DNA from 4 places in the Saccharothrix sp. NBAS 001 genome. Region 4 is predicted to be linked to each of the others. Evidence: riboswitches for the same ligand, from Rfam matches in the RefSeq annotation. Region 4 holds a riboswitch; each other region holds the start of a gene.

Region 1 (7,046 bases), 880 kb from region 4:
TGTTCATCGGCGGCGGGCTGACCGCGCCCGGTGTCGTGCGGCGGTGCCTGGCGGCGTTGCGGCCCGGCGGGCGGCTGGTGGCCAACGCCGTCACGCTGGAGTCCGAGGTCGTGCTCGCCCGGTGGCACGCGGCCGCGGGCGGGTCGTTGACGAGGCTCTCGGTCAGCCGCGACACGCCCGTGGGCGGCTTCACCGGGTGGCGGCCGCAGATGCAGGTGACCGCCTGGGCCGTGACGAAGGACGACGTCGTGGACCGGGCGCTGACGGAGGAGGACCGGTGACCGTCCACTTCATCGGGGCCGGGCCCGGCGCGGCCGATCTGCTCACGCTGCGCGCGGTGCGGCTGCTGGAGTCGTCGCCGGTGTGCCTGTACGCGGGTGCGCTGGTGCCGCCGGAGGTGCTCGGGCACTGCCCGCCGCACGCCCGGCTGGTGGACACCGCGAACCTCGACCTGGACCGGATCACCGCCGAGCTGTCGGCGGCGCACGACGCCGGCCACGACGTGGCGCGGCTGCACTCCGGCGACCCGTCGGTCTACAGCGCGATGGCCGAGCAGATGCGCCGGCTGGACGCGCTGGGCATCCCGTACGACGTGACGCCCGGCGTGCCGGCGTTCGCGGCGGCGGCGGCCTCGCTCAAGCGCGAACTCACCGTGCCCGGCGTCGGTCAGACCGTGATCCTGACCCGCACGTCCGCGCGCGCCACCCCGATGCCGCCGGGCGAGGACCTGGCGACGCTCGGGGTGTCGCGGGCCACGGTCGTGCTGCACCTGGCCGTGCAGCGGATCTCCGAGGTGGTCGCCGAGCTGCTGCCGAACTACGGGCCGCAGTGCCCGGCGGCGGTCGTGGCGAACGCGAGCCGAGCCGGCGAACTCGTGCTGCGCGGCACGCTCGCCACCATCGCCGGACAGGTCGCGGACGCCGGGATCAAGCGGACCGCGGTGATCATCGTGGGCGAGGTGCTGGCCGCCGAGGGGTTCGTCGACAGCCACCTGTACTCGACCACCCGGTGCCGCCCGTGACGGTCGGGGACGGCGTCGCGCCGGGTGGCGGCCGCGCGCGGACGGTGCTGGTGCTCGGCGGCACGGGCGAGGCGCGCGAACTCGCCCGGCGTGCGCTGCCGCTGGTCCGGGTGGTGTCGTCGCTGGCCGGCCGGGTCGCGTCACCCCGGCTGCCGGAGGGTGAGGTGCGGGTCGGCGGGTTCGGCGGCGTGGCCGGGCTGGTCGCCTACCTGCGGGCCGAGCGGGTCGACGCCGTGGTCGACGCCACCCACCCGTTCGCCGACCGGATCACCGCCAACGCGCTCGCCGCGACCGGCGAGGCCGGCGTGCCGCTGCTGGTGCTGCGCCGGCCGGGCTGGACCGAGCGCGCCGGCGACCGCTGGACGTGGGTCGGCTCGATCGCCGAAGCGGCCGGGGTGGTCGGCGCGCGGCGGGCGTTCGTGACCACCGGGCGGGACGGGCTGGGCGCGTTCGCGGCGGGCGTGGCGCGGACCGTCGACCCGCCCGCCGACGCCACCGCGCTGGACGTCGTGCAGGACCGGGGACCGTACACAGTGGACGGTGAGGTGGCGCTGATGCGCCGCTACGGCGTGGAAGTCCTGGTCACCAAGGACAGCGGCGGCGAGATGACGGCGGCCAAGCTGGACGCCGCGCGGGTGCTCGGGCTGCCCGTCGTGGTGCTCCGCCGCCCGCCCGCGCCCGCCGCGCCGACCGTGTCGACGGTGGACGCGGCGCTGGCGTGGCTCACGACGGGTAGCGCCGGGGCGTGAACACCGCCCCCCGGCCGGTGCGCAGGGTCTGCGAGGAGCCGACGATCAGCAGGCACCGCATGTCGATCGTCTCCGGGTCGAGGTCGGCCAGCCGCACCACCCGGACGCTCTCCTCGGGGCCGCCGACGTCCCGGCCGACCACCACGGGCGTGTCCGGCGAGCGGTGCCGCAGCAGCAGGTCGCGGGCCGACTCGACCTGCCACCGGCGGCTGCGCGACGCCGGGTTGTAGATCGCCAGCACGAGGTCGGCCCGCGCGGCGGCCTCCAGCCGTTCGGCGATGACCTCCCACGGCTTGAGCCGGTCGGACAGCGAGAGCACGCAGTAGTCGTGGCCCAGCGGCGCGCCCGCCCGGCTGGCCACGGCGTGCGCGGCGGTCAGGCCGGGCAGCACCCGCACCGGGACGTCCGCGAACTCCTCCTCCGCGGCGACCTCCAGGACGGCGCTGGCCATCGCGAACACGCCGGGGTCGCCGGAGGAGACCACGGCGACCTTCCGCCCGCGCTTGGCCAGGTCCAGGGCGAACGCGGCGCGCTCGGACTCGACCTTGTTGTCCGACGCGTGCTTGCGCCGCGCGGGGTGGTCCGGGATGCGGTCGAGGTAGGTGACGTACCCGACCAGGTCCTCCGCCTCGGCCAGCGCCTCGCGCGCCTCGGGCGTGAGCCACTGCGGCCCCGCCGGGCCCAGCCCCACCACGACGACCTGCCCGCGCGCGGGCGTCCCGGCCGTCCCGGTCGGGGCGTGCGGCGCGGGCGTCGCCTTGCTGGGGAGCAGGGCCAGGGAGAAGTAGGGCACCCCGTCGGGGTCGACGTCGGCGAGCGGCGCGGTGCGCTGGCCGCCGGTCGTGGCGCGTTCCACGTACCACGCCTCGGCCAGCCGCCCGGAGCGCTCCAGCGCCTCCCGCACGTGCGGGAACGTCCGACCCAGCTTCATGACCGCGACCGGGTCGCCGGCGGCCAGGTGCCCGGTCAGCGCGTCCACCGGCAGGGTGCCCGGCAGGACGGTCAGCACCTCGTCCCGCTCGACCAGGGGCCGGCCGATCACCGCCGCGCCGGCGCTGACCGACGTGACGCCGGGGACCACCTCGGCCGGGTACTTGTCCGCCAGCCGCTTGTGCAGGTGCATGTAGGAGCCGTAGAAGAACGGGTCGCCGGCGGCGAGCACCACGACGGTCCGCCCGGCGTCCAGGTGCGCGGCCAGCCGCTGGGCGCACTCGGCGTAGAACGCGTCGATCTCGCCCTGGTAGTCGTCGGAGTCCTCGGTCGTCACCGGGTAGACCAGCTGCTCCTCCACCTGGTCGCCGCGCAGGTACGGCTCGGCGATCCGGCGCGCCACGCTGCGGCCGTGCCGGGCGCTGTGGAACACCACCACGTCCGCCTCGCCGATCAGCCGGGCGGCCTTCACGGTCACCAGTTCGGGGTCGCCGGGGCCCACCCCGACGCCGTAGAGCCTGCCGGTCATTCGTCCTCGCTCGCGATCGCGTTGACGGCCGCCGCGGTCATGGCGCTGCCCCCGCGCCGACCGCGCACGACCAGGTGCTCCAGACCGCTCTCGGCGAGCGCCTGCTTGGACTCGGCGGCCCCGATGAACCCCACCGGGATGCCCAGCACGGCGGCCGGCCGGGGCGCGCCCGAGGCGACCAGGTCGAGCAGGTGGAACAGGGCGGTCGGGGCGTTGCCGATGGCGACCACCGAGCCGCCGAGCCGGTCGCCCCACAGCTCCAGCGCGGCGGCGCTGCGGGTGTTGCCGAGCCGCTCCGCCAGCGCGGGCACCCTCGGGTCGCCGAGCAGGCACAGCACCTCGTTGTCGGCGGGCAGCCTGCGCCGGGTCACGCCGGAGGCGACCATCTGCGCGTCGCACAGGACCGGCGCGCCGGCCAGCAGCGCCGCGCGCGCGGCGGACACCACGCCGGGGGAGTAGCCGATGTCGTCGACCAGGTCGACCATGCCGCACGCGTGGATCATCCGCACCGCGACCCGCGCGACGTCGGCCGGCAGCCCGGACAGGTCGGCCTCGGCGCGGATGGTGGCGAACGACCGGCGGTAGATCTCCGCGCCGTCCTTGATGTAGCTGGTCACCTGATCTCCTCGTACCCGTCGCCGGTCGCGACGAACTCCACCACGTCGCCAGCCGGCCTGCCGCACCGCCGCGCGCAGCCCGACCAGTGCACCTGGCCCCGGTGCGGGGTACCGATCCAGCGGGCCGCGTCCGCCCGCACGTCGGTCAGCGACTTCGCGCAGCCCGGCCGGCCGGTGCACGCGGTCACCCCGCGCCACGGCGACTCCGGATCGGTGAACAGACCGGACGTGTCGGTGCCGGCGGGCACCACGACGCCGCGCCACGGCGTGACCCGGACCGGCGTGCCCGCGAGCAGCCGCGCGTCCAACCGGCCCAGCGGCACCCCCGCCACCAGGCGGTCGCCGTGCGGACCGGGTGCGACCGGAATCACAGCCGGATCAAGGGTTCTCGGCCCGGGGACGCCCAGCGCAGCGGTGATCTTCCGCACACCGCCGTCCACTTCGGACAAACGCCAGGCGGTGCCCCGGATCGCCTGGAACTCCTCGGCCGCCGCGACCACGGCCGCCACCGGGTCGGTCACGCGCAGTCCCGAGTCGCGGCCGGCCAGCAACAGCGCGTCACCCACCAGGCCGATGTCACCGCCCAGGCCGCTGACCGCCTCACCCACCGTGACCAGGAAGCGTCCGGGCAGGTCGGCCAGGCCGGGCACCCCGCACAGCGCGGCGTCCACCGCGTCCACCAGGTCCTGGTTGTCCTCCAGCGGCGCGGCGATGATGTTGCGCATCCGCTCGTGGGTCGGCGAGGGCAGCAGGCCGGCGTCGCGCAGCCGCGCGCCCAACTCGTGCTCCGCGCCCGGTGCCAGGCCCCTGATCTGCACGTTCGCCCGCGAGGTGAGTTCCAGCCAACCGTCGCCCAGGTCCAGCGCGGCCTGCCGGAGCACGTCGAACCGCGCGGCGGACAGCGTGCCGCCGGGCACCCGGACGCGCGCCAACCCGCCGTCCGCGGCCCGGTGCACGTCGACCGCGCCGGGGCAGGCGTCGGGGCGTTCGCGGTCCTGGGGCATGGGCTGGATGCTAACTCCCCGGTTAGGGTGGGCCGGAACGGCGAAGCAACAGGAGGAAGCCGGTGCGAATCCGGCGCGGTCCCGCCACTGTGACCGGACGCGAGTCCGGGAGTCAGGAACTCCGCCCGCCGTCCCCTACGACCTGGGGCGAGGACCCCCGAGGGATGGAGCCCGCACGTGATCCTGCTGCTGTCGACCTCCGACACGGACCTGCTGTCCGCCCGTTCGAGCGGCGCGGACTTCCGGCTGGGCAACCCCGCCCGGCTGACCGCCGACGACCTGCCCGCCCTCGTGGAGGGCGTCGACCTGGTGGTGGTGCGCATCCTGGGCGGGCGGCGGATGTGGGAAGAGGGCCTGGACCTGCTGCTCGCCGGCCCCCGCCCGGTGGTGGTGCTGGGCGGTGAGCAGAACCCCGACGCGCCGCTGATGGAGCTGTCCACGGTGCCCGGCGGCGTCTGCGCCGAAGCCCACGCCTACCTGGCGCACGGCGGTCCGGTGAACCTCGCCGAACTGCACAAGTTCCTCTCCGACACGGTCCTGCTGACCGGGTTCGGCTTCAACCCGCCGCAGGCCGCGCCGAACTGGGGCGTGCTGGAGCGGCCGGACGGCGCCGCGGGGACCGGCGCGGGGCCGGTGGTCGCGGTCCTGTACTACCGGGCGCACCACGTGGCCGGGAACACCGCGTTCGTGCACGCCCTGTGCGACGCGATCGAGGAGAAGGGCGGCCGGGCGCTGCCGGTGTACTGCGCGTCGCTGCGCACCGCCGAGCCGGCGCTGCTGGCCGAGCTGCGCAAGGCCGACGCGCTGGTCGTCACGGTGCTGGCGGCGGGCGGCACGAAGCCCGCGACCGCGTCGGCCGGCGGTGACGACGACGCGTGGGACGTGGGCGCGCTCGCCGAGCTGGACATCCCGGTCCTGCAAGGGCTGTGCCTGACCAGCAGCCGCGCGGCGTGGGACGAGAACGACGACGGGCTGTCCCCGCTGGACACCGCGACGCAGGTCGCGATCCCCGAGTTCGACGGGCGGATCATCACCGTCCCGTTCTCCTTCAAGGAGATCGACGAGGACGGCCTGACCGTGTACGTGGCGGACCCCGAGCGCGCGCTGCGCGTCGCCGGGATCGCGGTGCGGCACGGGAGGTTGCGGCACATCCCGCCGGCCGAGCGCAAGATCGTGATCATGCTCTCGGCGTACCCGACCAAGCACTCGCGGATCGGCAACGCGGTCGGCCTGGACACCCCGGCCAGCGCGGTCCGTCTGCTGAAGGCGTTGCAGGACAACGGTTACGACATCGGTGACGAGCTGCCCGGCGTGGCCAACCTGGACGGCGACGCGCTGATCCACGCGTTGATCGCGGCCGGCGGCCAGGACGTCGACTGGCTGACCGAGGAGCAGATCCAGGGCAACCCGGTGCGGCTGCCCGCCGCGCGCTACCGCGAGTGGTACGCGACGCTGCCCGAGGACACCCGCGAGGACATGGAGCGGCACTGGGGCCCGGCGCCCGGCGAGCTGTTCGTGGACCGCTCGAAGGACCGCGACGGCGAGATCGTGCTGGCCGGCCTGCGGTCGGGCAACGTGGTGGTGATGGTCCAGCCGCCGCGCGGGTTCGGCGAGAACCCGATCGCCATCTACCACGACCCGGACCTGCCGCCGAGCCACCACTACCTGGCCGCCTACCGGTGGCTGGAGGCCGAGTTCGGCGCGGACGCGGTGGTGCACGTCGGCAAGCACGGCAACCTGGAGTGGCTGCCCGGCAAGACGGTCGGCATGTCCGCCGGCTGCGGCCCGGACGCGGCGCTGGGCGACCTGCCGCTGATCTACCCGTTCCTGGTCAACGACCCGGGCGAGGGCACGCAGGCCAAGCGCCGCGCGCACGCCACCCTGGTCGACCACCTGGTGCCGCCGATGGCCCGCGCGGACAGCTACGGCGACATCGCGCGGCTGGAGCAGCTGCTGGACGAGCACGGCAACATCGCCGCGATGGACCCGGCCAAGCTGCCCGCGATCCGCGCCCAGATCTGGACCCTGATCCAGGCCGCGAAGCTCGACCACGACCTGGGGCTGGACGACCGGCCGCACGACGCCGAGTTCGACGAGCTGATCCTGCACGTCGACGGCTGGCTGTGCGAGATCAAGGACGTCCAGATCCGGGACGGGCTGCACGTGCTCGGCGAGGCCCCGACCGGGCAGACCCGG
Region 2 (7,046 bases), 5.2 Mb from region 4:
AGGAGAACACCAGCGCGGACTGCGCGCCGCAGAAGTTCGCCAGCTCGTACTCCAGCTCGGTGTGCAGCTCGGTCGAGCCGGTCACCAGCCGGGAGCCCGTCGAGCCCGCGCCCCAGCGCAGCGCCGCCGCGGCCGCCGCGCCCATCACCCGCTTGTCGCGGGCCAGGCCGAGGTAGTCGTTGGACGCCAGGTCCAGGTCGGTCGAGTCGGCCGGGCGAGGTCGCACCCGGCGGGCCAGGCCGGCTTTCGCGCGGGCCTCCGCGCGGGTGTCGATCCAGTCGAACACCGACTCCGGTCCGGTCGCCGCCTCTGTGCTCACACTCACGCCGGCAGTCTCCCATCCGGCCGCTAACGTCCCCGCGTGGACCTCTTCCAGCTCGGTTCGCCAGACCTGCGGACGTTGCGCACCGACGCGCCGGTGCACCGGGACGAGACCACCGGGTTGTGGCTGGTCAGCCGGTACGACGACGTGCGGGCCGTCCTCGCCGACCCGGGGCGCTTCCACCCCGACAACGCGCTCACCGCCGTCACCGCCATCCCGCGCCCGGTGCTGCGCGTGCTGGCCCGCGCGGGCTTCTCGCTGCCGCCGACGCTGGCCAACAACGGCACCGACACGCACGCCGGGCTGCGCCGGCTCGTCGCCCGGTTCCTCACCCCGGCCCGGGTGGCGGCGATGCGGCCCCGGATCGCCGAGCTGGCCCGGGAACGGCTCGCGCGGCTGGCGGGTCCGGTCGCCGACCTGCACCCCGCGCTGGCCCGCGACCTGCCGGCGATCGTGCTGATGGAGGTCATGGGCGTGCCGGTGGACGGCGGCGACCAGGAGGGCGTGGACATCGCGCTGCTCAAGCGGTGGAGCACGGCGTCGCTGGAGCTGTTCTGGGGCAACCCGTCGCTGGAGCGGCAGTACGAGCTGGCCGGGCCGAGCGCCGAGTTCCACCGCTGGCTGACCCGCCGGCTGCGGGCCGCGCGCGGCGACGACGACCTGTTCGGCGCGCTGCGGGACGTGCCGATCCGGGAGGCCGCCGGGCTCTGCTACTTCCTGCTCATCGCCGGCCAGGAGACCACCACCCAGCTGCTGTGCGCGGTGTTCGACGCGGTGCTGCGGCAGGGCGACCTGTGGTCGCGGCTGGGCGAGCCGGGGATGGCCGGGCGGGTGGTGGAGGAGGTGCTGCGCCGCGACCCGCCGGTCAGCACGTGGCGGCGGGTCGCGGCCGAACCGGTGACCATCGCCGGCGTGGACGTCCCGGCGGGCGCGCAGCTGCTGCTGATGCTCGCGGGCACCGGCTCCGACCCGGACGTGTTCGCCGAGCCGGAGCGGCTGTGCCCGGTGCGGCCCAACGCCCGCAAGCACCTGGCGTTCGGGTTCGGCCGGCACTTCTGCCTGGGCGCGGGCCTGGCCCGGCTGGAGGGCGAGGTGGTGCTGCGGGAGACCTTCGAGCGGTTCCCGCAGCTGCGCCTGGCCTCCGCCGAGCCACCGCCGATGCTCGGGCTGCTGTCGTTCCGCGCGCCGTTGAGCGTCCTGGTCGACCTGGGCGGCCCGGTCGGGTCGACGCCCGACCGGGCCGTTCAGTTCGCGTAGCGGCGCACCGAGTCCGGGTGGATGACCAGCCGGACCCAGTCGCCCGCCAGCATCGCGGCGAGTTCGCCGGCGCGGGTCGGGTCGTCGAGGTCCCAGTAGCGGGCGGCCAGCCGGGAGCACAGCTCGTGCGCCCCGTCCGGCTCCACGGTGGCGGGGCCCGCGACCGACACCCAGTGCTCGCGCTCGCCGACCGGGGCGGCGACGACGAGCGAGGCGCGCGGGTCGCGGGCCAGCCGCCGCACCTTGAGCGAGTCCGGGGCCGTGAACAGCTGGACCGCGCCCTCGGCGGTGGCCTCGAACCACACCGGCCGGGGTTGGGCCGGGACCGGCCCGGCGGCCACGGACAGGAACCCGTGCAGGGGGCGGGCGAGGAGTTCCAGGTCCTCGGCGGTCAGCGAACTCTGGTCGGCGCTCATCACGGCCTTTCCGGTCTTCGGGTGATCACGGGACGAGCACCAGCTTGCCCGTCGTGGCCCGGGACTCCAGCGCCCGGTGCGCGCGGGCGGCCTCGGCCAGCGGCAGGGCCTCGCCGAGCACGGTCCGCAGCCCCAGCCCGAGCGCCTCGCGCGCCAGGTCGGGGGTGGCCCGCTGGGCCAGGCCGATCAGCGCCGCGCCCTTGGCGAACACCTCCGACGGCGTGACGTCGAGCGGTTCGCCGCTCGCGAACCCGAACAGCAGCAGCCGGCCGACACCGGGCCGCAGCAGCTCGAACGACCGCCGCGCCACCGACCCGCCGACCGACGAGAACGCCACGTCCACCTCGGCGACCCCCTCGTGCCAGCCGTCCACGCCGTAGTCGACGGTCTCGTGCGCGCCCAGGTCACGGGCCAGCGCCAGCTTCTCCGCCCCCCGCGCGGCGGCCACCACGACGGCCCCGGCCCGCGCCGCGAGCTGCACCAGGAGGCTGCCGACCCCACCCGCGGCGGCCTCGACCAGCACCCGTTCACCGGCCACGAGACCGACCCGGCGGACCGCCTGCACGGCCGTGGCGCCCTGGAGGAACAGGGCGAGCGCCCGGTGGTCGTCGACGTCGTCGGGGACCTCCACCGGCTCCTTGAGCACGGCCAGCTCCGCGTACGCCTCGCCGGACGGCACGCCGATCACCCGCCGGCCGTCGGCGGTCACCCCGACCACCTCGGAGCCGAGCCGCCCGTCCGGCGTGACGGCCGCCGGGTACCACGGGAACAGCTTCGCGCCCCGGCCCGACCGGATCACCGTCTCGCCGTAGTTGACGCCGATCGCGGTGACCCGGACCAGCTCCTCGCCCGGTCCGGCGACCGGGTCGGGCACCTCGACCTCCCGCAGCACCTCGGCCGGACCGAACTCCGTGAACCGCACCGCGCGCATGGCTCCCCCTTCGACGGATTAACCGGACCATTGGTCCGGTTGACCTCCGCTACAATACGGACCAACGGTCCGCTTTTGTCAAGGGGAGGTTCGCCGGTGGCCGAACGTGCGGACGCCGCGCGCAACCGCGCGGCGATCCTGGCCGCCGCCTGCCGGCTGATCGGCGAGCACGGCCTCGACGGCGTGAACATGGCGGACGTCGCGGTCGCGGCGGGCGTCGGCAAGGGCACCCTGTTCCGCCGGTTCGGCGACCGGGAGGGCCTGGTCCAGGCCGTCGTCGCGGAGAGCGCGCGGGCGTGGCTGGCCGAGTCCGAGATCCTCGTCACCGCCGCGGACCTGCCCGCCGCCGAGAGGGTGATCACGTTCGTCGGCACCCTGTTCGACCACGTGCTGGCCTCCCTGCCGGTGATCCGGGCGCTGGAGCGGGTGACGGCCGCGAGCACCGGGTGCGACGCGAACTTCGCCCTCACCCACCGCCGCCTCCAGGACCTGATCGCGCAGGTCAGGCCCGATTCGGACGCCGACTACCTGGCGCACGCGCTGCTGGCCAACCTGCGCGGCGAGGTGGTCCACCACCTGGTCCACCGGATGGGGCTGCCGGTCGAGCAGGTCCGTTCGGGTGTGACCGCGCTCGCCCGCGCAGTGCTCACCGGGGACTTGGAGCCGGTCGACCGAAGTGCGACGATGCCGGGGCTGTAGGGGTGCGCGAGGAAGCCGGTGCGAATCCGGCGCGGTCCCGCCACTGTGACCGGGCACGTGGATCCGGGAGTCAGGAACTCGGCCCCCGATCTCACCGCACCGGACCCGGGCGTGGACACCCGAGGAAGGACACCGCCGCATGGGCGCGCGTTTCCCCTTTTCCGCCGTCGTCGGCCACGACGACCTCCGCACGGCGCTGCTGCTCAACGCCGTGCACCCCGGTATCGGCGGGGTGCTCGTCCGAGGCGAGAAGGGAACCGCGAAGTCGACCGTGGTCCGCGCCCTGGCCGCGCTGCTGCCGACCCTGGACGTGGTCGCCGGCTGCCGCTTCGGCTGCGACCCCGCCGTGGACGCCGAGTGCCCGGACGGCCCGCACGACGGCCCGGCGGAACGCCGCACCGCGCGCCTGGTCGAACTGCCGGTCGGCGCGACCGAGGACCGGCTGATCGGCTCGCTGGACCTGGAGCGCGCGCTGACCGAGGGCGTGCGGGCCTACCAGCCCGGCCTGCTGGCCGCCGCGCACCGGGGCGTGCTCTACGTGGACGAGGTCAACCTGCTGCACGACCACCTGGTCGACCTGCTGCTCGACGCCGCCGCGATGGGTCGCGCGCACGTCGAGCGCGAGGGCGTATCCGTCTCGCACGCCGCGTCGTTCCTCCTGGTGGGCACCATGAACCCGGAGGAGGGCGAGTTGCGGCCACAGCTGCTGGACCGCTTCGGCCTCACCGTGGCCGTGCGGGCGGCCCGCGACGTCGGCACCCGGACCGAGGTGATCCGCCGCCGGCTGGCCTACGAGGCCGACCCCGCCGGTTTCGCCGCCCGGTGGGCCGACGAGGACGCCGCGCTGGCCGCCCGGATCGTGGCGGCGCGCGCCCGGCTGTCCGCCGTCGTGCTGCCCGACGCCGAGGTGCGCCGGATCGCCGGCATCTGCGCCGCGTTCGACGTCGACGGGATGCGCGCGGACCTGGTCGTGGCCCGCACCGCCGTCGCGCACGCCGCGTGGCGCGGCGCGGACGAGGTCGCCGAGCCGGACGTGGAGGCCGCCGTCCGGCTGGCCCTGCCGCACCGCAAGCGCCGCGACCCGTTCGACGAGCCCGGCCTGGAGGAGCAGCAGCTCGAAGACGCCATGCGGCAGGGCGCCGAGCACGCCGCCGACGACCCCGACGACGAAGGCCCCGACGACGGCGGTCCCGACGACGGGCCGGACGGCCCGGACGACGGCGGCGGGCTCCCGCAGGACGCCCCCGAAACCCCGTCCGACGCCACCTCGGACAGCTCCGCGCCGCAGCGGCCCGGCGGGTCGTCCGGCGAACGCACGCACGCGCCCGCGCCGTCGTTCAAGGCCCGGCTGCTCCAGGTGCCCGGTGTCGGCGAAGGCGCTCCCGGCAAGCGTTCCCGGGCCCGCGCCCGCACCGGCCGGGTGGTCCGCTCGTCCACCTCGGACGGGTCGGGCCTGCACCTGGTCGGCACGCTCGGCGCGGCGGCGCCGTTCCAGGCCGCGCGCGGGCGCAGCGGCCCCGGTCTGCTGCTGCGCGGCACCGACCTGCGGCTGTCGGTGCGCGAGGGCAAGGAGAGCAACCTGGTCCTGTTCGTGGTCGACGCGTCCGGCTCGATGGCCGCGCGGCAGCGCATGTCGGCGGTCAGCGGCGCGGTGGTCTCCCTGCTGCGCGACGCCTACCAGCGCCGGGACAAGGTCGGCGTGATCACCTTCCGGGGCGCGGGCGCGGAAACCGCCCTGCCGCCGACGAACTCCGTGGACGCCGCAGCGGCCCGGCTGCGCCAACTGCGCACCGGTGGCCGCACCCCGCTGGCCGACGGCCTGCTGCGCGCCCGCCGGGTGCTGGAGGTCGAACGGGTCCGCGACCCGCGCCGCCGCCCGCTGGTGGTGCTGCTCACCGACGGCCGCGCCACCGCCACCGGCTCCGGCGGCGACCCGATGCGCGACGCCCTGCGCGCGGCCGGCCTGCTGGCCGCCGACGAGGTCGCCGCGGTGGTCGTGGACTGCGAGTCCGGCCACGTCCGGCTCGGCCTCGCGGGCCGGGTCGCCCAGGCGCTGGGCGCGGTGTGCCTGCGCCTGGAGGAACTGTCCGCCGACCAGGTCGCCGGCGTCGTGCGCGCCGCGCGGGCCGCCTAGGAGACCGCCGTGCCCCAAGGACAGCCGTCCGTCGTCCCGGTCGACGGGCTCACCACGAAGCAGCGGCGCAACCGGCCCCTGACCATCCTGCACACGGGGGAGATGAAGGGGAAGTCGACCGCCGCGTTCGGGCTCGCGCTGCGCGGGTGGAACCAGGGCTGGTCGATCGGCGTCTTCCAGTTCGTGAAATCGGCGAAGTGGAAGGTCGGCGAGGAGTCGGCGTTCCGCGCGCTGGGCCGGCTGCACGAGCAGACCGGCGAGGGCGGCCCGGTCGAGTGGCACAAGATGGGCGAGGGCTGGTCCTGGTCCCGCAAGGCGGGCACCGAGGAGGACCACGCCGCCGCCGCGCTGGAGGGCTGGCGCGAGATCGCCCGCCGGCTGGCCGCGCAGCGGCACGGCGTGTACGTGCTCGACGAGTTCACCTACCCGCTGCACTGGGGCTGGATCGACGTCGACGAGGTGGTCGCCACCCTGCGCGACCGGCCCGGCCACCAGCACGTGGTGATCACCGGCCGGTACGCGCCGGCGGCGCTGGTCGACGTCGCCGACCTCGTCGTGGAGATGACCAAGGTCAAGCACCCGATGGACGCGGGCCAGAAGGGCCAGAAGGGGATCGAGTGGTGAACCGCCTGGTGGTCGCCGCGCCCGCGTCGGGCAGCGGCAAGACCACCGTGGCCACCGGCCTGATGGCGGCGCTGCGCCGCGCGGGGGACCGGGTGGCCCCCTTCAAGGTCGGGCCGGACTACATCGACCCCGGCTACCACGGGCTGGCCACCGGCCGGCCGGGCCGCAACCTGGACCCGGTCATGGTCGGCGAGCACCGGGTCGCGTCGCTGTTCGCGCACGGCGCGCGCGGCTGCGACCTGGCCGTGGTCGAGGGCGTGATGGGCCTGTTCGACGGGCGGGTGGACACCGAGGGCATCGGGTCCACTGCGCACGTCGCGAAGCTGCTGTCCGCGCCGGTGCTGTTCGTGGTGGACGCGCGCGGCCAGAGCCGCAGCCTGGCGGCCCTGCTGCACGGCTTCCGGGGCTACGACCCGACCGTGCGGCTGGGCGGCGTGATCCTCAACCAGGTCGGCTCCGAGCGGCACGAGCACGTGCTGCGCGGGGCGTGCGCCGAGGTCGGGCTGGAAGTGCTGGGCGTGCTGCCGCGCGACGACAAGTTCCGGCTGCCCTCCCGGCACCTGGGCCTGGTCACCGCCGCCGAGCACGGGCAGCCCGCGCTGGACGCCGTGGACGCGATCGCGTCGGCCGTCGCCGAGCACGTCGACCTGGCCGCGGTGCGCC
Region 3 (7,046 bases), 440 kb from region 4:
CCCGCAGTCCGGGTTGACCCACAACCGGTTGCCGGGCACGACCCGGGACGCGGCGGCGACCAGCCCGGCCACCTCGTCGGTGCCCGGGACGCGCGGCGAGTGGATGTCGTAGACGCCCGGCCCGACGCCCCGGCTGAACCCGACCGACCGCAGGTCGTCCAGGACCTCCATCTTCGACCGGGCCGCCTCGATCGTGGTCACGTCCGCGCCGAGCCCGTCGATCGCGTCGATGACCTCGCCGAACTCCGAGTAGCACAGGTGGGTGTGCACCTGCGTGCCGGTCGCCGCGCCCGACGTGGCCAGCCGGAAGGCCCCCACCGACCAGTCGAGGTACGCCCGGTGGTCGGCGGCCCGCAGCGGCAGCAGTTCGCGCAGCGCCGGTTCGTCGACCTGGATGACGCGGATGCCGGCGGCCTCCAGGTCGGCGACCTCGTCGCGCAGCGCGAGGGCCACCTGGTCGGCGGTGTCGCCCAGCGGCTGGTCGTCGCGCACGAACGACCACGCCAGGATCGTCACCGGTCCGGTCAGCATCCCCTTCACCGGGCGGTCGGTCAGCGACTGGGCGTAGGCGCTCCACGGCACGGTGATCGGCGCTGGCCGGGACACGTCGCCGTGCAGGATCGGCGGGCGCACGCACCGCGAGCCGTAGGACTGCACCCAGCCCAGGTCGGTGACCGCGAAGCCGTCGAGGTGCTCGGCGAAGTACTGGACCATGTCGTTGCGCTCGGGTTCGCCGTGCACCAGCACGTCGAGCCCGATGTCCTCCTGCAACGCGATCACCCGGGCGATCTCGGCGCGCATCCGCTCGTCGTACTCGCCCGCCGCCAGCTCGCCCGACCGCAGGCCGGCGCGGGCGGTGCGGATCCCGGTCGTCTGCGGGAAGGACCCGATGGTCGTGGTGGGCAGCGCGGGCAGGCCGAGGTGGGCGTCCTGCGCCGCCGCCCGCTCGGCGTAGGGCGCGCGGTCGCGGTCGTGCGGCCCGAGCCCGGCCAGCCGCGCCCGCACGGTGTCGTCCCGGCGGGGAGCGGCGAGCGGCTCGTCCGCCGCGTCCGCCCATGCCCCGTCCACGCCCTCGCGCAGCGCCTGCCCGAGCAGCACGACCTCGCGGACCTTCTGCCGGGCGAACGCCAGCCGCCCGCGCACCGCCGGTTCCAGCGCGGTCTCGGCGTCGAGGTCGTAGGGCACGTGCAGCAGCGTCGAGGAGGTCGAGATCACCACCTCGTCGGCGAGGCCGAGCAGCGGCACGGCGGTGGCCAGCGCCCGGCGCAGGTCGGTGCGCCACACGTTGCGGCCGTCGACCACACCGGCCACCAAGGTCTTGTCCCGCAAGGCGGGCACGGCCGCGATGCCGTCCACCGAGCCCGCGACCAGGTCCACGCCGACGGCTTCGACGGCGGTGCCGGCGAGCACCTCCAGCGCCGGGCCGAGCGACCCGTAGTAGCCGGTGACCAGCAGCTTCGGCCGGGAGTGCAGGGACGCCAGGCGGGTGTAGGCGCGGCCGAGCGCGGCCAGCTCGGCCGACGTGCGGTCCGCGGCGAACGCGGGCTCGTCCAGCTGCACCCACCCGACGCCCTCGGCCGCCAGCTCCACCAGCAGCTCGACGTAGACGTCGACCAGGTCGTCCAGCCGCGCCAGCGGGTCGGTCCCCTTGGCCAGCAACAGGAACGTCACCGGGCCCAGCACGACCGGACGGGTGGTGACGCCCAGCGCGCGGGCCTCGCGGTACTCGGCCAGCGGCTTGTCGCCGGCCAGCCGGAACACCGTGTCCGGCTCGATCTCCGGGACCAGGTAGTGGTAGTTGGTGTCGAACCACTTGGTCAGCTCCAGCGGCGGCAGGTCGTCGGTGCCGCGCGCCGCCGCGAAGTAGCTGTCCAGCTCCGATTCGCGCCGGTAGCGCGGCGGGACCGCACCGACCAGGAACGCGGTGTCCAGGACGTGGTCGTAGAACGAGAAGGTGTTGCCGGGCACCGAGTCCAGCCCGGCGTCGCGCAGTTGCGCCCAGGTGGCCGCGCGCAGTCGCGCCGCGGTGTCCAGCAGGGCCTGCCGGTCGATGTCCCCGGCCCAGTACCGCTCGACCGCCCGCTTGAGTTCCCGACGTGGACCGATCCGGGGGTAGCCCAGGACGGTGGCGCCGATTTCGCTGGTCACTAGCTCTCTCCTCGCGAGCGCGTGGGACGCCCGGGGATTCCCGGGCACGCTTCGCGGGCGGCACGTGCCGCGTCCGCCGCTGCCCACCCGAGAGGCCACCGGACACCGCGGGCCCGGTGGGCACGCGGACGGGTGGCAGGTCTTCGGACTCGCGGGCGCACCACTCGCTCCTACCGGCCGTCGCTTCCCACGCTCGCGCGCAGTGCTCGATTGACGGCTTTCGTTCCCGCTCACCGCTGCGGGGCAGTCCCGGATTCCCACCGGGTTCCCTCTTGCCTCGCCCCGACCGACTTCAGACCGGGGCGAACCACCAGCACCCGCGAGCGTAGCGCACGGTGGGCCCCCGTCCCGAGGACCGGGAAGCGCCCGCGCGACGGCCCGCGCGACGGTCCCGGAGACCTACATCACGCGGCACGCGACACGCCCATCTGGGGTCGTGTTGCGAACCGATCTACAACATGTAGTGTCTCGCCCGTCGATGGTTCCGACGCCCTCTTCGAGGGCCGAGGAGGCAAGAGGGAACCCGGTGCGAGTCCGGGACTGCCCCGCAGCGGTGAGCGGAAACAACCGCCGTCACGAAGCACTGGGAGCGCGTGCTCCCGGGAAGCGACGGCCAGTAGGTCCGGCTGGACAGCCGGGTGTCCGCGAGTCCGAAGACCTGCCAGCGATGCGCGCGCCGACCGGCGTGCGCGTGTCCGGGGCCTCGTGGGCGGGCCGACACGGATGGTGCGCCGTCGTGCGCGCCGATGCGTGGTCGCCGCGTGCTCCGGGCCGTTGAGGCTCGCGAGGAGAGGGCTTTGTCGACCACAACCACGGGCACCGGGGTCACCCAGGTTCGGGTGATCCGCCGCGACGGCAGCGTCTCGGCTTTCGACCCCACCAAGATCCAGGTGGCGATGACCAAGGCGTTCCTGGCCGTGGAGGGCGACGGCGCGGCCGCGGCGTCGCACCTGCACCCGCTCGTGGCGGAGCTGACCGCCCAGGTGGAGGCCGCGCTGCGCAAGCACGCCCGGCCGGAGACCGCGCTGCACATCGAGCAGATCCAGGACCAGGTCGAACTCGTGCTGATGCGCGGCGGCCACCACAAGGTCGCCCGCGCCTACGTGCTCTACCGCGACGAGCACGCGAAAGCCCGCGCGGTCACGCCGGTCGCCGTCCGGTTCCGGGTGAAGGACGCCGACGGCGGACTCTCCCCGGTCGACTGGGAGCGGATCGCGGTCGTGGTCGGCGAGGCGTGCGCGGGCCTGGCGGACGTGTCGGCGGAGCCGGTGCTCGCCGAGGTCCGGCGCGCGCTCTACGACGGCATCCCGGTCGACGAACTGGCCGTCGCGCTGGTCATGTCGGCGCGGACGCTGGTGGAGACCGAGCCGAACTACTCCTTCGTCGCCGCCCGCCTGCTGCTCGACCAGCTCCGCCGCGAGGTGCTGACCAGGGTGGCGGGCCGCCCGGTGGAGGCGACCGGCGAGCAGATGTCCTATGTGGACTACTTCCCGGCGTACGTGCGGCTGGGCGTCGAGCTGGAGCGGCTGGACCCGGCGCTGGAGACCTTCGACGTGGCCCGGATCGCGGCCGCGATCCGCCCGGAGCGCGACGCGAAGTTCGACTTCCTCGGCATGCAGACCTTGTACGACCGCTACTTCCTGCACGACCACGGCGTCCGGTACGAGCTGCCGCAGGCGTTCTTCATGCGGGTCGCGATGGGGCTGGCGCTGCGCGAGGACGACCGCGAGGCGCGGGCGATCGAGTTCTACGAACTGCTCTCCACGTTCGACTTCATGTGCTCGACCCCGACGCTGTTCAACTCCGGCACCACCCGCGCCCAGCTCTCGTCGTGCTTCCTGACCACGGTCGACGACGACCTCAAGAGCATCTTCCAGAGCTACCAGAACAACGCGCTGCTGGCGAAGTTCTCCGGCGGGCTGGGCAACGACTGGACGCCGGTGCGCGGCATGGGCGCGCACATCAAGGGCACCAACGGCCAGTCGCAGGGCGTCGTGCCGTTCCTCAAGATCGCCAACGACACGGCGGTCGCGGTCAACCAGGGCGGCAAGCGCAAGGGCGCGGCGTGCGCGTACCTGGAGACCTGGCACGTCGACGTCGAGGAGTTCCTCGACCTGCGCAAGAACACCGGCGACGACCGGCGGCGCACGCACGACATGAACACCGCGAACTGGGTGCCCGACGAGTTCCTCCGCCGGGTCGAGGCGGACGCCGAGTGGACCCTGTTCTCCCCGGACGAGACGCCGGACCTGCACGACAGCTACGGCCTGGACTTCGCCGCCCGCTACCGCGCCTACGAGGCCGCCGCCGACCGGGGCGAGATCCGGGTGTTCAAGCGCGTCCGGGCCACGGAGCTGTGGCGGCGAATGCTGACCATGCTGTTCGAGACCGGCCACCCGTGGATCACGTTCAAGGACCCGTGCAACCTGCGCTCGCCGCAGCAGCACGCCGGTGTCGTGCACTCGTCCAACCTGTGCACCGAGATCACCCTGAACACCGGCGCCGACGAGGTCGCGGTGTGCAACCTCGGCTCGGTCAACCTGGCCAACCACGTGACCACGCGGGGCCTGGACGCCCAGCGGCTGGAGCGCACCGTGCGCACCGCCGTGCGGATGCTGGACAACGTGATCGACATCAACTACTACACGATCCCGGAGGCGAGCCGGTCCAACCTGCGGCACCGGCCGATCGGCCTGGGCCTGATGGGGTTCAGCGACGCGCTGTTCACCCTGCGGCTGGTGCCCGGCTCGCCGGAGGCCGTGGAGTTCGCCGACCGCAGCATGGAGCACATCGGTTACCACGCGCTGTCGGCGTCGGCGGACCTGGCGCGCGAGCGCGGCAGCTACGAGTCGTTCGACGGCTCGCTGTGGAGCCGGGGCGTCCTGCCGATCGACTCGATCGCCCTGCTGGCCGAGGCCCGCGACGGCGCGCTGGACATGGACACCTCGTCCACTCTGGACTGGGACGCGCTGCGCACCAAGGTGCGCGGCGGGATGCGCAACTCCAACACGATGGCGATCGCGCCGACCGCGACGATCTCCAACATCTGCGGTGTCGGCCAGTCCATCGAGCCGCTTTTCCGCAACCTGTACGTGAAGTCGAACATGTCCGGCGACTTCACCGTCCTCAACCGGCACCTGGTCGCCGACCTCAAGGCGCTGGGCCTGTGGGACGAGGCGATGGTGTCGGACCTGAAGTACTTCGACGGCTCGCTCGCGCCGATCGACCGGGTGCCCGACGACCTCAAGGCCCTCTACGCCACCGCGTTCGAGGTGCCCTCCGAGTGGCTGATCGAAGCCGGGTCGCGCCGCCAGAAGTGGATCGACCAGGCGCAGTCGCTCAACCTCTACATCGCCGCGCCCAACGGCCGCAAGCTCGACAACCTGTACCGGCTGGCCTGGCACAAGGGCCTCAAGACCACCTACTACCTGCGGTCCACCGCGGCCACCAGCGTGGAGAAGTCCACCCTGCGCGGCACCGACGGCAAGCTCAACGCCGTCCGGCCCGGCGCGGCACCCGCGGCTCCCCCGCCGCCTCCCCCGCGCCGACGCCCGCCGCGCCGCCCCCGCCGGCGGCCGTGCCGGCGACGATCCCGACCGTGACGTCGGACGACGCGCTCGTCTGCTCGATCACCGACCCCGACTGCGAGGCCTGCCAGTGACCACCGACCTCCCCGACACCTCCGGCCTGGGCTCCATCGAGCGCGGCGCGGGCCGGGTGCACGTCGACGACAAGTCGATGATCAACGCCCGCGCGGACGTCAACCAGCTGCTGCCGCTGAAGTACCACTGGGCGTGGGAGAAGTACCTGGCCGGCTGCGCCAACCACTGGATGCCGACCGAGGTCTCCATGCAGGCCGACATCGCCCTGTGGCGCTCCCCCACCGGGCTGACCGAGGACGAGCGCCACACCATCAAGCGCAACCTCGGCTTCTTCGCCACCTCGGAGTCGTTGGTGGCCAACAACATCGTGCTGGCCGTGTACCGCCACCTGACCAACCCCGAGTGCCGCCAGTACCTGCTGCGCCAGGCGTTCGAGGAGGCCGTGCACACCCACACCTTCCAGTACATCTGCGAATCGCTGGGCCTGGACGAGGGCGAGCTGTTCAACATGTACCGCGAGGTGCCGTCGATCACCGACAAGGCCGCGTGGGCGCTGAACTACACCCAGCACCTCGAAGACCCCGAGTTCCGCACCGGCACGCCGGAGACCGACCAGGCGTTCCTGCGCGACCTGGTGGCGTTCTACGTGGTGTTCGAGGGCATGTGGTTCTACACCGGCTTCGCCCAGATCCTCTCGTTCGGGCGGCGCAACAAGATGATCGGCATCGCCGAGCAGTACCAGTACATCCTGCGCGACGAGTCGATCCACCTGAACTTCGGCATCGACTCGATCAACCAGATCAAGATCGAGAACCCGCACCTGTGGAGCGACGCCTTCCAGGCCGAGGTGCGCACCATGCTGGGCGAGGCGTGCGAGCTGGAGATCGCCTACGGCCGCGACACCATGCCCAACGGCCTGCTCGGCCTCAACGCCGACCAGTGCGAGCAGTACATGCACTTCATCACCAACCGCCGCTGCGCGCAGCTCGGCCTCGCCCCGGTCTTCGGCCCGTCGGACAACCCGTTCCCGTGGATGTCCGAGGCGATCGACCTGAAGAAGGAGAAGAACTTCTTCGAGACCCGGGTGACCGAGTACGCCTCCGGCGCGTCGCTCGACTGGGACTGAGCCGAGCACGGGGGGCCGGGGCGCGGACCCCGGCCCCGGCTACGGTAGCGCGAGATCTGTCCAGCGCCCGTCGCGACCGCCCCGGCGCGACGGGCGTCCAGGCCGTGGGAAAGGCGACCAGCTGTGCGCTGCCCGTTCTGCCGCAACGCGGACTCCCGCGTGGTCGACTC
Region 4 (7,046 bases):
CTGGGCACCCGAGGGCCTGCTCGACACCTACGAGTCGGAACGCCGTCCGGTGGGCCGGCGCGTGATCACCCACAGCCGCGCCCAGACGGCACTCCTGTCCGAAGGCCCGAACATCACCGCGCTGCGGGAGGTCCTGACCGAGCTGCTCCAAGACCAGACGGCCGTTCGCCGCATCTCCCACCTGATGTCCGGCGCGGACACCGTCTACGACATGGCCGGCCCGAAGACCACCACGGGCACCGACTCCACACCCCGCCCGCTCACCGACCCCCACCCGCTCACCGGCCGGTGGATGCCCGACATCCCCTTGCCCGGCAACAGGACCTTCGCCCACCTGTCCCGCTCGGGCCGCCCTCTGCTGCTCGTCTTCACCGACAACCCGACCCTGCGCGCCACTGCGGTCCCCTGGGCCGACCGCGTGGACGTCCACACCACGACCACTCCGGTCCCACCGGCCGATGCGGTCCTGGTCAGGCCGGACGGTTACGTCGCCTGGGCGGGCACCAGCCCGGAGGAGCTGACCCGCGCCCTACACAGGTGGTTCGGCGCCCCGGCCGACAGCACACCCCCGCCGATTCCCGCGAAGCCCGGAGGCGAAACCCTGGTTCAGAGCCCGAACTGAGGGGTGGCGAACGGCCAGTCCCGGGCGATCCACTCGGGCACGAAGGCGTCCAGCGCACGTTCCAGCGCGGTACCGGCGTACTCGTCCACCACCCACCACGAGATGAGGGCGTCCTCCGCCGGGTCGATGTAGACGCACCCGAGCAGGGCGGTCTCGGCGTTGTCGAACAAGGCGTAGTTGAACGACTGGTGCGCTTCGGCCTCCCGCGCGTGGCGGGCGAGGTCGGCGCGGTCCGCTTCGTAGGTCATCGTCGTGGGCGGCCAGTTCCACTTCTCGCCGAAGATCGACCAGAGCCGTTCCCGCGAACCCATGACGGCGGGGTAGTCCAGGTCCACATCGGACTCCTGGATCGGCCTCAGGTGGTGGTCCGCACCCAGCTCGACACGGGTGGGGTGGACGAAGTCGGACGGCAGCCAGGACATGGCCGGATTGTGCGGCACCCGAAGCCGGGCCGCCAAATCGATTCGGTCACCGATGGACCGGGGTCCGGAGGTGCAGCCCAGCCAGCCGACCCAGACAGCAGACCCGGCCAGCCGACCCCTGACAGCCGGCCCGGAAATCCAGTGGCACGACGAGAGGAGTACGCAGACACTGCGGTGATGACGTTGCCCGACGGCTTGGTGCTGCGCACCGCCGAGCCACGCGACCTCGACCAGATCGGCAGCCTGCTGGCCGAACGGGGCGAGCCCGAGGACGCCGTCGACCACGACCTGGTGGTGTCGGACCCGGATGCCGGGTGGGAGACGTGCGCGGTCATCGTGGACGGCGACCGGGTGGTGTCCACGACGACGTTGCTGAACGAGACACTCGTGTTGGACGGCGTGGAGATCCCCGCCGGGCAGGTGGAACTGGTGGCGACCCACCGGGACTACGAGGGTCGCGGCCTGGTCCGGGAGTTGATGCGGTGGGCGCACGAGCGGTCGGCGGCGCGCGGGCAGCTGGTCAACGTCATGATCGGCATCCCGTACTTCTACCGGCGGTTCGGCTACACCTACGCGATCCCGATCGCGCCGACCCGCGACGTCGTCGGCACGCCGCCGCCGAGCACCGACGTGGTGCGTGAGGCGACGCTCGACGACATCCCGGCGATGGCGGCGTTGCAGGACGCCGAACAGCGGCGGGCCGACCTGCGGATGCCGCACGCGACCGAGCTGTGGCGTTGGCTGGTGGCGCGCGGCGGCAGCCGGCAGTGGCTGGTGGAACGGGACGGCGTGCCGGTGGGCACCGGTCGCTCGACGCCGCCGGACGAAGGCGTGCACCTAGGCGAGGTGGCCGCGGTCGACGCCGCCGCCGTGCACGCGCTGGTCGCGCACACCGGGGCGACGGCGGCCAACGAGCGTCCGGGGACGGTCGCGGGCGCGGCGCTCGAACCGCTCCTGGGGCCGGTGCCGGAGGACGCGAACTCGTACTACGTGCGGATCGCCGACCCGGTGGCGTTGCTGGACCACCTGCGTCCGGTGTTCGGCAGGCGGCTGGCCGCCTCGCCGTTCGGCGACGACGAGGGCGAGGCGGTGCTGTCGTTCTACCGCTCGCACGTCCGCCTGCCGTTCAAGGCGGGCGAGGTCGGCCAGGTCGTCCCCGGCGGAGTGATGCAGGCACCGGCCGCCGCCGGCGGGGCCGGGGTGGCGCCGGACCTGCTGGCGTCGCTGCTGTTCGGCCCGCACGGTCTGCGCGGGCTGACCGCGCGGTTCCCGGACGTCTACCCGGGCCCGAACGCCGACCTGATGACCGTGCTGTTCCCGCCGGTCCGGAGCGACATCCTGACGTTCTACATCCCGTAACCGGCCGACTCGACACCCGACCCGAGCGGCAGACCCATCACCGTGGTCGTCGTGTCCCGATCGGCGGCGGGCACACTGGCCACGTGTCCGACTACACCCCAGTGCTGTCCACGCTGCGCCGGATCCGGGGAATCAGCCCGTTCTTCGCCTTGGACGTGGGTCGCCCCGCTCCCGACGCGGACGGCGGCGGTTGGCGATCGGGCGACGACCTGGTGGGCGGGGAGGCGCTGCCGGACGCGTTGCGGACCATCGGCGAGCGGTATCGGACCGGGGAGGCCCGGGTTTCGGCGTCCCTGTTCTTCCTCGGGTACACCGCGCGGCTGCTGTGCCCCACGGTCGCCGCGCACGCCGTGGGCGGGGTCGCGCCGGACATCCGGCCGGGGAACGTGTGGTGGCACTTCGGGCCGGACGGGATGCGGGTGCGGATCGGCGAACCTGTCCCGGGTGTGTCGATCGCCGAGTCGTTGGAGCCGGTGGTGGCCGCGATCCGGGGCGTCGTGCCGGTGGCTCGGGGGTTGTTGTGGGGGAACGCGGCGTCGGCGGTCGCCGGGGCGTTGCGGACGGTGAGCCGCAGCGGCACCGCGTCCGCCGAGCAGTGCGTGGCGCTGGGCGAACGGCTGTTGGGCGAGTCGCCGCTGCTCGGGTCGGGCGACTTCATCCCGTTTCCCGGCGAGGTCGCGTTCCGGCGGCGCAGTTGCTGCCTCTACTACCGCCTCGACGGTGGCGGGACCTGTGGGGACTGCCCGCTCCCGGCGCGGTGAACCGCCGTTGCGACGGTCGCCGCAGGCGCCTGCCGCCCGGCGGGAACCAATCGTCGGTTCAGGGCGGTGCGGGACGGGCGTGCCGACATGTGGGACGCGTGGCGAACAGTCGGTGACGGCTCGGCCGGGGTGCCCTCAGGGGGCGGCGATTACCTGCGACGTCCCGGTCCGGCGGGCGGAGAACCAGGACAAAAGCGGCGCTTGATCGTGTTTGGTGCACGTGAGGTAGACGACAACTCGTCTGGTCGGTTGTGCCCGGACGCAGTGGACATCTACGGTTCCACAGCCGCAGTGGACGGGAAGCCGGTGGGAATCCGGCGCGGTCCTCGCCACTGTGACCGGGGAGCCAACCCGCCGAGAACGTCACTGGTCGCGCGGTGCGACTGGGAAGACGCGGGGACGGTGTCGATCCGGGAGTCAGGAGACCGGCTGCGGCGCGAGTAGTTGTTGACCTTCCACGAGGTATGGAGGAGGCCGTCTTGACGAGCCCCGCGCACACCCTGTCCATCCCCATTCCCAAGTGGGCCTACGCCGTCGCACTCGTCGCACTGCTGATCACCTGGCTGGTCCTCCAGGAGAACGGCATCGCGCTCGGCCACGCCGCCGAGTCGCTGCACGAGTTCTTCCACGACGGGCGTCACGCGCTCGGCGTCCCGTGCCACTAGGGCCGGCCGTGGACACCTACAAGAACCTACTGCTGCGGGGCGTCGGCGCGGGTGGCGTCGGCGGTCTGCTCGCGGGCCTGGTCGGTCTCGTCGTGGTCGAGGTGCCGATCCGGGCCGCGTTGGCCGTCGAGGAGGCCCGTGCCGCCGCGCCGGTGGAGCCCGGTGCGCACGACCACGGCGAGATGTTCGGCCGGGGCACCCAGATGCTCGGCGGCGTGCTCGCGGCGATCATCGTCGGGCTGGCGGTGGGCGCGCTGTTCGCCACCGCGTACGCCGGGTCGCGGCGCTGGTTCGCGGGCCGGCCGCCGTTCGGCCGGAGCGTGACGCTCGCGGCGGCGGTGTTCGGGGCGGCGGCGCTGCTGCCGGCCGTCAAGTACCCGGCCAACCCGCCGGCGGTGGGCGACCCGGAGACGGTGGACTACCGGACGGTGCTCTACCTCGGCGTCATCGCGGCCGGTCTGCTGGTGGTGTTCGGGGCGAGCTTCCTGGCGTCCCGGCTGGAGCACCTGAGCGGGCCGGTGCGGGCCACCGTGGTCGCGCTGGCCGTGGTGGTCGCGTTCGCGGTGATCCTGCTGGTGTTCCCGGGTCCGCCGGACGCGGTGCCGGCGGACATGCCGAGCAACGTGCTGTGGGAGTTCCGCCTCGCGTCGCTCGCCGAGACTGCCACCTTGTGGCTGGGTCTCGGCGTGGTGTTCGGTCTGCTGGTCGACCCGGCAGTGCGCGGCACCACCAGCAGGACGAAGGCCGCCGTCGCCTGACCGGAGCCGGCTCAAGGCACTGCCGACAACGGCACGTCCCCAGTTGACCGCACTGCGGGGGACGTGCCGTTGTCGCGTCCGGGCCGCGACGCCCGGCAGCTGTCCGGGGTCCAGGAGGTCTAGGCGGTGTTAGGCAGTGTCCTGTGAGCCGTTGATCAGGGTGTCTGGTGGTTCTGGTTCATGGTGGGTCGTGGTGGGCTGACCGATCGGGCGTGGGCTGTGATCGAGTCGTTGTTACCGGTACCGGGGCGTGGCCGCAGGCAGCGGATCTTCGACCGTGTGGTCGTCAAGGACGACTCGGTCGGCGAACCGGAGTGGATCATCGGCGTCGACTCCGGCATCGTCCGGGCCCACCGGCACGCCGCCGGGGCCCGGAAAAAGGGGATGCGCCGCCGGCGTCATCGTCACGCCGGGTCACGCCGGGGACGACCCTCGGCTGCCGCCGCCGCTCGACGGCAGCCGCGTCGCCCGATCCGGACCGGGACGTCCCCGCGTCCGGCCCGAGGGTGCCGTCGCGGACAAGGCCCACTCGCACAAGTCCACCGGGCGGGTCCTGCGCGGACGCGCCGGATCGTGTGCACCTGTCCCGAACGGGCAGACCAGATCACCCGCCGCGTGAGCCTCGGTCCGCGCGGCGGCCGAACTCACCATCGCCGCCATCAAGCTCTGACTCCGATGATCAACTAGATGGCCAACTACAGGACACTGCCTAGGCGCGGAGGGCGGCGAGGGCTGCCAGGTCGACGCCGACCAGGGAGTCGCGGAAGACGCGGCGTTCGCCTGGCGGCACCGGGACGTCGCACGGCACCACGAGCACCGTGCACCCCGCCGCCACCGCCGACCTCACGCCGGTCGGCGAGTCCTCGATCGCCACGCACGCCGCAGCGTCCACGCCGAGCAGGGCAGCGGCCTTCAGGTACGGGTCCGGGAGGGGCTTGTTGTTGCCGTCCACCTCGTCACCGCACACCGTCACGTCGAACAGGTCACGCCCGATGGTGTCCAGGGCGACCTCGGTCAACGCCCGCTCGGTCGAGGTCACCAACGCCATAGGCACGCCCGACGCCCGCACCGCGCGCAACGCCTCCCGAGCCCCCGGCCGCCACGGCAGCCCGGCCCGGAACACCTCTTCGGTGCGCCGAAGGATCCACGCCGCGCCGTCGGCCGTCTCCTCCTGCGTCGGGGTCAGGCCCACTTCGGCGAACAGCAACGCCATGGTCGTGGGCACGTTCGACCCGACCATGGCCTGCCGGGTCTCCAGCGACAGCGTGCCGCCCATCTTCTCGGCGAACTCGTAGAGCGGGACGTCCCACAGCTTCTCCGAGTCCAACAGGGTGCCGTCCATGTCCCACAGCACCGCTTCGACGCTCACCACGGGGCTTCCTCCACCTTCACCGAGCGGACTCTCCGCTTTCCGCACCACTCCGGACCACGGCCGTTTCGGGTCCGGGCCGGACGCACCGGTCGTGCCGGGCCGCCACTCGCCGAGCCGACCGGGCCGCCACCACCGCGCGGCGGGCGGCGCGCCCCCGCCGGTCAGGCCGGGCACCCGCCGAGTCCACCAAGGCCGCGGTGAACGGCCAGGCGGGCACGTCCTGGCCCAGTTCGGCGGTGCGGGCCCGCCCCGGGACGGCCGGGTCGTGGAAGACCTCGACCTCGCGGCCGACGGTGGACTCCGGTCCGGGGTCGCGGTACTCGGACCGGGCCGCCGTCCTGGTACCGCCGTCGACCCCGTGCCGGATGTCGACCGGTCCAGCGTCTCCGGTGTGCTTGCCGCCCGACTCCCGTGGCCCGGCTCCGGTGGCCCGGACCGGGCCACGACGCCCCGCGTCCGCACGCCCGGGTCGAGCGGATCCTGCGCCGGCCTGCCGAACGCGAGGGACGCGGCCACTCCCCCGGCCGTCGCCGGCGGTCCCGCCACCACCACCGCTGTCCGGAACCGGCGTTCCCGCCGGATCACGCGCTCCGCTCCGGTCACGCGTCGGGGTGTCGCGCCGGCCGCTGACGGGCAGGGCGAAGGCGATCGGGGCGGATCGGGCGCCGGCGTGGTCGCGGCCCGCCGATCGCGCCCGGCCCGAAGGTGTCCGGGGCGTCCGCGCCCGCCGGGCGGTCGCGGTGCGCAAGATCGGGTCCGGGTGCGTTCACGATCTCGGCGCACCGGCTGTGACCTGCGGTGTCGTTGCTCGTCGGCGGGGCTGGGCAGGGGCTGGTGTCCACCGCGCCACCCGCTGTGACGGGCCGGTCGGCCGGCGCGTCCGGGACGGGCGGGGAGACACGAGCCGACATGCCACAAGCCTACGGCGTCGGGTCCGCGGCGGTGGTCGTAGTCTGACCCGGTGACCGATCCGGACCAGGCCGCCAAGATCCCCTTCGACCCCGCGAAACCGCTCACCAACCCGATCATGGTGGCGGCGTTCGAGGGGTGGAACGATGCTGGAGACGCTGCCAGCACGGCGATCGAG

What was found. A riboswitch is a leader RNA that binds a small molecule or an ion and turns the genes downstream of it on or off. The one in region 4 is predicted to bind cobalamin.
Region 1: it holds a riboswitch for cobalamin, as region 4 does, so the genes downstream of both, cobN (cobaltochelatase subunit CobN) here and AC0HI0_RS04565 (CbtB domain-containing protein) in region 4, are expected to answer to the same signal.
Region 2: it holds a riboswitch for cobalamin, as region 4 does, so the genes downstream of both, AC0HI0_RS26690 (putative cobaltochelatase) here and AC0HI0_RS04565 (CbtB domain-containing protein) in region 4, are expected to answer to the same signal.
Region 3: it holds a riboswitch for cobalamin, as region 4 does, so the genes downstream of both, AC0HI0_RS06365 (ribonucleoside-diphosphate reductase subunit alpha) here and AC0HI0_RS04565 (CbtB domain-containing protein) in region 4, are expected to answer to the same signal.

Annotation. Positions count from the first base shown of each region.
Region 1 covers NZ_CM153251.1:139,149-146,194, forward strand. Annotated here, with positions in the region: gene cbiE (precorrin-6y C5,15-methyltransferase (decarboxylating) subunit CbiE) at 1-281, shown strand, start outside; gene cobM (precorrin-4 C(11)-methyltransferase) at 278-1,021, shown strand; gene AC0HI0_RS00685 (cobalt-precorrin-6A reductase) at 1,018-1,770, shown strand; gene AC0HI0_RS00690 (precorrin-2 C(20)-methyltransferase) at 1,745-3,229, opposite strand; gene AC0HI0_RS00695 (precorrin-8X methylmutase) at 3,226-3,846, opposite strand; gene AC0HI0_RS00700 (hypothetical protein) at 3,843-4,850, opposite strand; cobalamin riboswitch at 4,863-4,993, shown strand; gene cobN (cobaltochelatase subunit CobN) at 5,028-7,046, shown strand, end outside.
Region 2 covers NZ_CM153251.1:6,252,726-6,259,771, reverse strand. Annotated here, with positions in the region: gene AC0HI0_RS26715 (8-amino-7-oxononanoate synthase) at 1-319, opposite strand, end outside; gene AC0HI0_RS26710 (cytochrome P450) at 362-1,579, shown strand; gene AC0HI0_RS26705 (pyridoxamine 5'-phosphate oxidase family protein) at 1,567-1,995, opposite strand; gene AC0HI0_RS26700 (quinone oxidoreductase family protein) at 2,021-2,926, opposite strand; gene AC0HI0_RS26695 (TetR/AcrR family transcriptional regulator) at 3,023-3,625, shown strand; cobalamin riboswitch at 3,601-3,725, shown strand; gene AC0HI0_RS26690 (putative cobaltochelatase) at 3,765-5,759, shown strand; gene cobO (cob(I)yrinic acid a,c-diamide adenosyltransferase) at 5,769-6,383, shown strand; gene AC0HI0_RS26680 (cobyrinic acid a,c-diamide synthase CobB) at 6,380-7,046, shown strand, end outside.
Region 3 covers NZ_CM153251.1:1,459,278-1,466,323, reverse strand. Annotated here, with positions in the region: gene metE (5-methyltetrahydropteroyltriglutamate--homocysteine S-methyltransferase) at 1-2,148, opposite strand, end outside; cobalamin riboswitch at 2,266-2,475, opposite strand; cobalamin riboswitch at 2,611-2,828, shown strand; partial or broken gene AC0HI0_RS06365 (ribonucleoside-diphosphate reductase subunit alpha) at 2,895-5,809, shown strand; gene AC0HI0_RS06360 (ribonucleotide-diphosphate reductase subunit beta) at 5,806-6,876, shown strand; gene nrdR (transcriptional regulator NrdR) at 7,000-7,046, shown strand, end outside.
Region 4 covers NZ_CM153251.1:1,014,757-1,021,802, reverse strand. Annotated here, with positions in the region: gene AC0HI0_RS04585 (FAD-dependent monooxygenase) at 1-622, shown strand, start outside; gene AC0HI0_RS04580 (GNAT family N-acetyltransferase) at 607-1,044, opposite strand; gene AC0HI0_RS04575 (GNAT family N-acetyltransferase) at 1,222-2,403, shown strand; gene AC0HI0_RS04570 ((2Fe-2S)-binding protein) at 2,487-3,164, shown strand; cobalamin riboswitch at 3,437-3,612, shown strand; gene AC0HI0_RS04565 (CbtB domain-containing protein) at 3,644-3,829, shown strand; gene AC0HI0_RS04560 (CbtA family protein) at 3,838-4,587, shown strand; gene AC0HI0_RS04555 (HAD family hydrolase) at 5,297-5,929, opposite strand; gene AC0HI0_RS04550 (PAC2 family protein) at 6,921-7,046, shown strand, end outside.